2 regions of the Devosia sp. MDV22-iso42 genome follow, and region 2 is predicted to be linked to the other one. Evidence: predicted binding sites of a transcription regulator. Region 2 holds the regulator's gene; the other holds the start of a gene.

Region 1 (3,405 bases), on a different contig from region 2:
TTGCAGTTCGGCGTCCAGATAGGCATGGGAGGTGAGCTGGTCGCGGCCATGGGCGCCCTGCGCGCCATAGGGATCGAGCAGTTGATCGAGCCCGGTGATCACCGCCTCCTCGGACGTGCCGGGCGCGAGCTGGACCGAGACGGCGTTGAAGGCGCCGCCCAGCTCATAGGCCGCTGCCAGCGTGCGCTCGGGCACCCAGAGGATGCCGAAGCGTCCGCTATTGGGCGTCATCTCGCCGGGGGCGATGGCGTAAAGATAGTCTGGCGCCAGCGCTATGCCGGTGATCGTCACCGTGCGCCAGGCGCCGTTGACGACGACGCCGAACCGGGAGCCCTCGCGAAAGCCATGCGCCTGGGCAAAGATCTCGCTGACCACCGCCTCCATGTGGTTGGCGGCCTCCGGCAGTCGCCCGCTGCGCAGATAGAGGCGATTGAGCGTTCCTGCCTGTTGCGAGGGCAGCGAAATCAGGCGCACGGATGCGGGTTGCTCCAACCCCTCGATATCGGCCAGCGCGATCTTGGCGATGCGGCTGTCGACGGCCAGGACGCCGTCCATGGCGCCGATCTTTGCCAGCATGGAGCGGGGCGCCCGGGTAACGGTGGCGAAGACATGGGCGAGGTGATGGCTCTGATAATAGGCCTCGCGCGTGCGCTCGAGCGACTGATAGGTGCCGATGCCGATCAGCAGCGTAGCAACGCCGGCTGCCATGACCAGGGCGATGGCGAGCACCTGTGCCCACAAGCGCACGAGCTCGCGCAACAGCTTGCGGTGCAGGGCATGGAGGCCGCTCACCAGCGCACCGAGGCGGCCGGCTGGCGCTCGGCATTGGTGTCGATGGCCGCGATCCGGCCGTCGGCAAAACTGACGACGCGATGGGCAATGGTGCGGATGGCCGCGTTATGGGTAATCACCAGCGTGGTGGTCCCCAGCTCGGCATTGATCCGGGTGAGGGCTTCCAGCACGACAATGCCGGTCTTGGAGTCCAGCGCGCCGGTCGGCTCGTCGCAGAGCAGGACGTCGGGTCGCTTGGCGATGGCCCGGGCAATGGCGACGCGCTGCTGTTCGCCCCCGGAGAGCTGGGCCGGAAAGTGGTCCATCCGGTCGGCCATGTCCACCATGGCCAGCGCCTCTGCCGGCGCCATCGGATGGGCGGCGATTTCGGTGACCAGCTGCACGTTTTCCCGGGCCGTCAGGCTGGGGACCAGATTGTAGAACTGGAAGACGAAGCCGACATGGCGGCGGCGGTAGCGGGTCAGGCCTGTGTCGTCGGCGCCGGTGATCTGCCAGTCGCGAAACCAGGCCTGGCCCGACGTGGCCGTATCGAGGCCGCCGATGAGGTTGAGAAAGGTCGATTTGCCCGACCCCGAGGGCCCCAGAATGACGACGAATTCCCCGCTGGCAGCAACGAAGTCGACCCCGTCCAGGGCGACGACCTGAGCGTCCCCGGCCGCATAGGCCTTGGTGAGCTTGTTGACCCGGAGCAGGTCCGAACGGGTGGGCGAGGCGCTGTCCATGACAAAAATCTAGCAGGACGTCATGGTCACGCGTTGATTTCGGTCAAGTCGCGCGGCGCGTCGTGCCTGATCCGGTATGACCATGCCTGGCGTAAGGCGGTTCCGATAGGCTCGGAAGGGCCTCTACGCTTTGGTTCGGCACTGCCCATGGCGACCTCGCGCATTTCGTCATTGGCCTGTCATCCGCCGGGGCTAGGGTCCAACTCATCCGAATGAGTGAAGCGGGCCTTTATGCATAGTCGAGGGCAGACGTGGGAAACCACGCGGGACAAGATCAGCGAAGAAATCGCGGCGGGCCATTTGCCGCCGGACAGTCGGCTGCCGTCGGAGCCGGAGCTGTGCGTTCTCTATAACACTCGCCGGCATTCCTTGCGACGGGCGCTGGCAGCGCTGGTGGCTGAGGGCAAGCTGCGCGTCGAACATGGCCGCGGCACCTTTGTCGAGCGGGCGTCGCTGATCAACTATGTCATCGGGCCGCGGACCCGTTTCCGTGAAAACCTCATGGCGCAGGGTCTCACCGCCTCCGGCCAGGCGATCTTGGAAATGCAGATACCGGCCGGCGCGCGCATTGCTGCGGCGCTCGGTTTGACGCCCGGTGCACTGGTCACCGCACGGTCTTGGCGCGGCTTCGCGAATGACCTGCCGATCAGCCTGGGCTGGTCCTATCACGATGTTGCCCGTTTCCCCGATATTGCCGAACGCCGCAAGGCAAACCCCTCGATCACCGCCATCTACAAGACCTATGGCATCGATGACTATCGTCGGCAGAGCACGACGATCTTTACCCGCCTTGCCAACCCGCACGAGACGTCCCTGCTGATGATGCGGCCGGGGCAGTCGGTCCTAATCGTGCAGAAGGTCGACGTCGACCTCGCAGGCAAGCCGATCGGCTTTTCCGAGGCGGCCTGGGCCGGCGATCGCGTGCAATTCACCTTCGAGAACGCCCCCACGGGCGAAGTGGTCAGCGAAAGGACCGATGATGTTCAATGAAGCCAGCGGCCCTGGGCCGGAACGGGTGGGCCATGCCGAAGCCCTGGGCATTCTGGCACGCGCGCGGCCTGCGCCACTCAAGGCCTTGGCCGAGACCCTGCTTGAGCCACTGGGTGATATCACGGTCATCACCAACCGCACCGGGCTGGTCATGCTGCCCATGCGTGACACGGTAGAAAATGTCGATTTTCACCTCGGCGAGGTGCTGGTGAGCGAGGCCCATATTGCCGATGCCGCGGGCCGCGTCGGCTACGGCATGATCACCGCCCGGGACCTCGAGCGCGCCATGGCCATGGCCGTGGTCGATCTGGCGCTCGCCGCCGGCGTAGAGACCGACGCGGTTCGCCGCTTCCTTGACAGCGAATGCGAGCACCAGGCCGCGCTCGACGCGGTGCTGATGCGCCGGGTCGAGGCGACTCGCGTCGAGATGGAGACATTCTGATGCTGACCGTAGCCCCGCCCGATGCCGTTGAGGCGCGTGCCAATGCCACCTTTGAAGCGCTGATGTGGTCGATGGCCCGTCCCGGGGAGATCCGCGAATTGCCCGAGGCCGGCCTGACCGCCATTGTCGATGCCCTGATCGATCGCGAATGCGTAGCCTATGCCGACGATGCGGCATTGACCCGGCAGATCGCCGAGACCGGTGCAATTGCCGGTGAGTTGGACCAGGCCGACCATCTGTTCCTGCAAAGCCTTGATGGCGCCGCCGATGCACTGGCCGCCATCCGCTGCGGCAGCGCGCTTTATCCTGATGAGGGCGCCACGCTGGTGGCCCAGGTCGCCCATGGCAAAGGCCAGCGCCTGCGCCTGACGGGCCCCGGCATTGACGGTTGCCGTGACCTCGAAATTGCCCTTCCTGCTGCCTTTTGGGCCCTGCGCCAGCAACTTTGCGCCTATCCGG
Region 2 (3,405 bases):
CCTGTGCATCGCCCGCGCCATCGCCGTCGGTCCCCAGGTCATCCTGATGGATGAGCCCTGCTCGGCCCTCGACCCGATCGCCACCGCCATCATCGAGGAACTGATCGACGAGCTGCGCGAAAACTACACCATCGTCATCGTCACCCACTCCATGCAGCAGGCCGCCCGCGTCAGCCAGCGCACGGCCTTCTTCCACCTGGGCAACCTGATCGAGGAAGGTGTCACCGAGGACATCTTCACAAACCCGGCGCACAAGCAGACCCAGGATTACATCATGGGCCGCATCGGCTAGTCCGGCCGCCCGCTCAAATGCGCGAACCGGCCCCGGCCGGTTCCCCGCCCCCAGGTTCAGAGGAACACCATGGCCCCCGATCATATCGTCTCGTCCTACAATGACGAACTCGTCGCCCTCGCCCAGACCATTGCCGAGATGGGTGGCCAGGTTGAAGTGGCCATCGAGAATGGCACCAAGGCCCTGCTCAAGCTCGATCGCGAGCTGGCGGACCTCACCATCATCGCCGATCAGCGCATCGACGACATGCAGCGCAAGATCGACGACATGGCCGTCTCCATGATCGCCCGCCGCCAGCCCATGGCCTCGGACCTGCGCTCCATCATCACGGCCATCCACGTCGCTTCCGATCTCGAGCGCGTCGGCGACATGGCCAAGCAGCTGGCCCGCCGCTCGCTCAAGATCGAGGGGCTCACCCTGCAGCCCACCTTCTACAACGGCGTGCGCAACATGACCGCCCTGGTGCTGCGCCAGATCAAGGAATCGCTGGACGCCTATTCCAACCGCGATGCCGAGGGCGCCATCCAGGTCTGCAACCGCGATGACGAGGTGGATGCCATGTACACCTCCCTGTTCCGCGAACTGCTCACCTACATGATGGAAGATCCGCGCAACATCACCCCCTGCACCCATCTGCTGTTCTGCGCCAAGAGCCTGGAACGCATTGGCGACCACGCCACCAATATCGCCGAACGTGCCTATTACCTGCAGACCGGCAAGCAGCTTTCGAGCGATGTCGAAGAACTGCAGCGCACGCAGATCAAGGCGTAGAGCAAATGCCGGCCACCATTCTCGTCGTCGAGGACGAAGGCGATATCGCCATCCTCCTGCGTTACAATCTCGAGGCCGAGGGCTTCCGCGTCGTGACCGCCGAAACCGGCGACGAGGCCCAGCATGCCATCCAGGACAAGCTGCCCGATCTGATCCTGCTCGACTGGATGCTGCCCGAAATCTCCGGCATCGAGCTGTGCCGGCGCCTGCGCGCCCGCGAGGAAACCGCCCGCGTGCCCATCATCATGCTCACCGCCCGCGGTGAGGAGGAAGAGCGCGTCCGGGGTCTCGCCACCGGCGCCGACGACTATGTGGTCAAGCCCTTCTCGGTGCCCGAACTGATCGCCCGCATCCACGCGCTGCTGCGCCGCGCCAATCCAAACCTGGTCACCGCCGCGCTCAAGGTCGGCGATCTCGAGCTCGACCGCACCACCCACCGGGTCCGCCGCGCCGCCCGCGACGTCCATCTCGGCCCCACCGAATACCGCCTGCTCGAATATCTGATGCGCCATCCCGGTCGCGTCTACTCCCGCGAACAGCTCCTCGATGGCGTCTGGGGCAATGACGTCTATGTCGACGAGCGCACCGTCGACGTCCATATCGGCCGCCTCCGCCGCGCCATCAATCGCGGCCGCGAAACCGACCCCATCCGCACCGTCCGCGGCGCCGGCTACGCCTTCGACGAAAGATTCGCCCAGGTCGCCTGAGACCCCTCGCCCCCACCCAGCCTCCCCCTGGAGGGGAGGAACAGCGCAGTGCTTGCCTGAATTGGTACCCCAACCGCGATGGGTCTCTCCCCCTTCAGGGAGAGGCTGGGTGAGGGCTTCCCTCATGGCAGGCACGGCAGGTGCATTCCCCCTCACACCTCTGGCGTATCGCGCAGCGGCATGTCGTCGTCCAGCCGCACCGTCTGCCGTTCGATCATCCGGTGCACGCGCGGCGGGCCGTCGCCGCGGTGCAGGCCGCGCAGCAGCTCGGTATTTTCCGCATCGGCCTTGGTGCGCCGCAGATTGTGCCGCACATAGTCGATCCAGGTCGGCACGTGATAGCTCTCCACCCAGAGTTCAGGCTGTTCCAGGTCGCGCAGCAGGGCCCATTGCCGCGCCCCGTCGCGGATGCGGATGCGCCGGCGGTCGGCCATCAGCGCCAGGAAGCGCGGGATGTCGGCCTGCTCGATGCGATAGTCGATCATCACCATGATCGGCCCGCTGCGCGCCCGCAGGTTGAGCTTGAGAATGGGCTCGTTGAAGGTGCCCAGCGGATTGAGGTCGCGCGAATTGAACTGCGGCAGCGGCAGCCGCAGCCCCACCGCTGCACAGACCAGCAGCACCCAGCCCGCCATGGCCAGCGCCCAGTCCGGCCCGAAGGCATCGGCGCTGAGGCCCCAGATCCAGCTGCCGGCCGCCATGCCGCCAAAGGTCGCCGTCTGGTACAGCGACAGGGCCCGCCCCACCACCCAGCGCGGCGCGGACAGCTGGATGGAGACGTTGAACAGCGACAGCGCCAGCACCCAACAGGCGCCCGCCGGCAGCAGCACGAAATGGCTCAGCAGCGGATCACGGCTGAAGCCCAGGCCGGCGCAGCTGATGGCAAAGCCGATGCACGCCGCCCGCACGATGATTTCATTGCTGTAGCGCTCGCGCACCCGGCCATTGAGAAAGGCCCCGCCGATCGCGCCCAGCCCGAAGCAGCCCAGCAGCGTGCCATAGGCCAGCGCGCCGCCGCCGACATATTCGGCCGCCACCGAGGGCAGCAGCGCCAGCACGGCAATCGCCGCCAGCCCGAACAGGAAGCCGCGCAGCAGCACGGTGGTCAGGTTGGGCGACAGCGACACATAGCGGATGCCCGCCCACATGGCGCTGCCGAATTTCTCGCGCGGCAGGCGGTTGGGCACGCGTTCGGGCTTCCAGCGCCCCAGCGCCAGCAGCAGCGGCCCATAGGACAGCGCATTGACCGCAAAGGCGGCACCCGCGCCGGCCAGGGCCACGATCAGCCCGCCCACCGCCGGGCCGACGCTGCGCATCATGTTGAAACCCATCGAGTTGAGCGTCACCGCGCCGGGCAGTTCCTCCCGCGGCACGATATCGCCCATCGAGGCCTGCCAGGACGGGTTGAACAGCGCCGTGCCGCAGCCGATCAGAAAGGTGAAGCTCAGCAGCAGCCAGGGCGTGAGCAGGCCCAGATAGGCCAGCACGGCCAGCGTGATCGAGATCACCATCATGCCACCCTGCGCGATCAGCATGACCACGCGGCGGTCGAAATTGTCCGCCAGCGCCCCGGCGGCCAGCGAAAACACCATGATCGGCAGGGTGGTAGACGCCTGCACCAGCGCGATCATGTTG

The links. Region 2 encodes PhoB, which activates phosphate uptake and scavenging genes when phosphate is short. Its sites were predicted from a motif close to TGTCATNNANCTGTCAT; they were not measured.
Region 1: the regulator PhoB is predicted to act here: its motif matches at 1,681-1,697, upstream of phnF (phosphonate metabolism transcriptional regulator PhnF).

Annotation. Positions count from the first base shown of each region.
Region 1 is NZ_JBZVWR010000006.1:10,662-14,066, forward strand. It holds gene AC4NN3_RS01715 (ABC transporter permease) at 1-792, opposite strand, end outside; gene AC4NN3_RS01720 (ABC transporter ATP-binding protein) at 789-1,514, opposite strand; gene phnF (phosphonate metabolism transcriptional regulator PhnF) at 1,731-2,504, shown strand; gene AC4NN3_RS01730 (phosphonate C-P lyase system protein PhnG) at 2,491-2,946, shown strand; gene phnH (phosphonate C-P lyase system protein PhnH) at 2,946-3,405, shown strand, end outside.
Region 2 is NZ_JBZVWR010000012.1:291,218-294,622, reverse strand. It holds gene pstB (phosphate ABC transporter ATP-binding protein PstB) at 1-292, shown strand, start outside; gene phoU (phosphate signaling complex protein PhoU) at 362-1,063, shown strand; gene phoB (phosphate regulon transcriptional regulator PhoB) at 1,069-1,770, shown strand; gene AC4NN3_RS16315 (MFS transporter) at 1,923-3,405, opposite strand, start outside.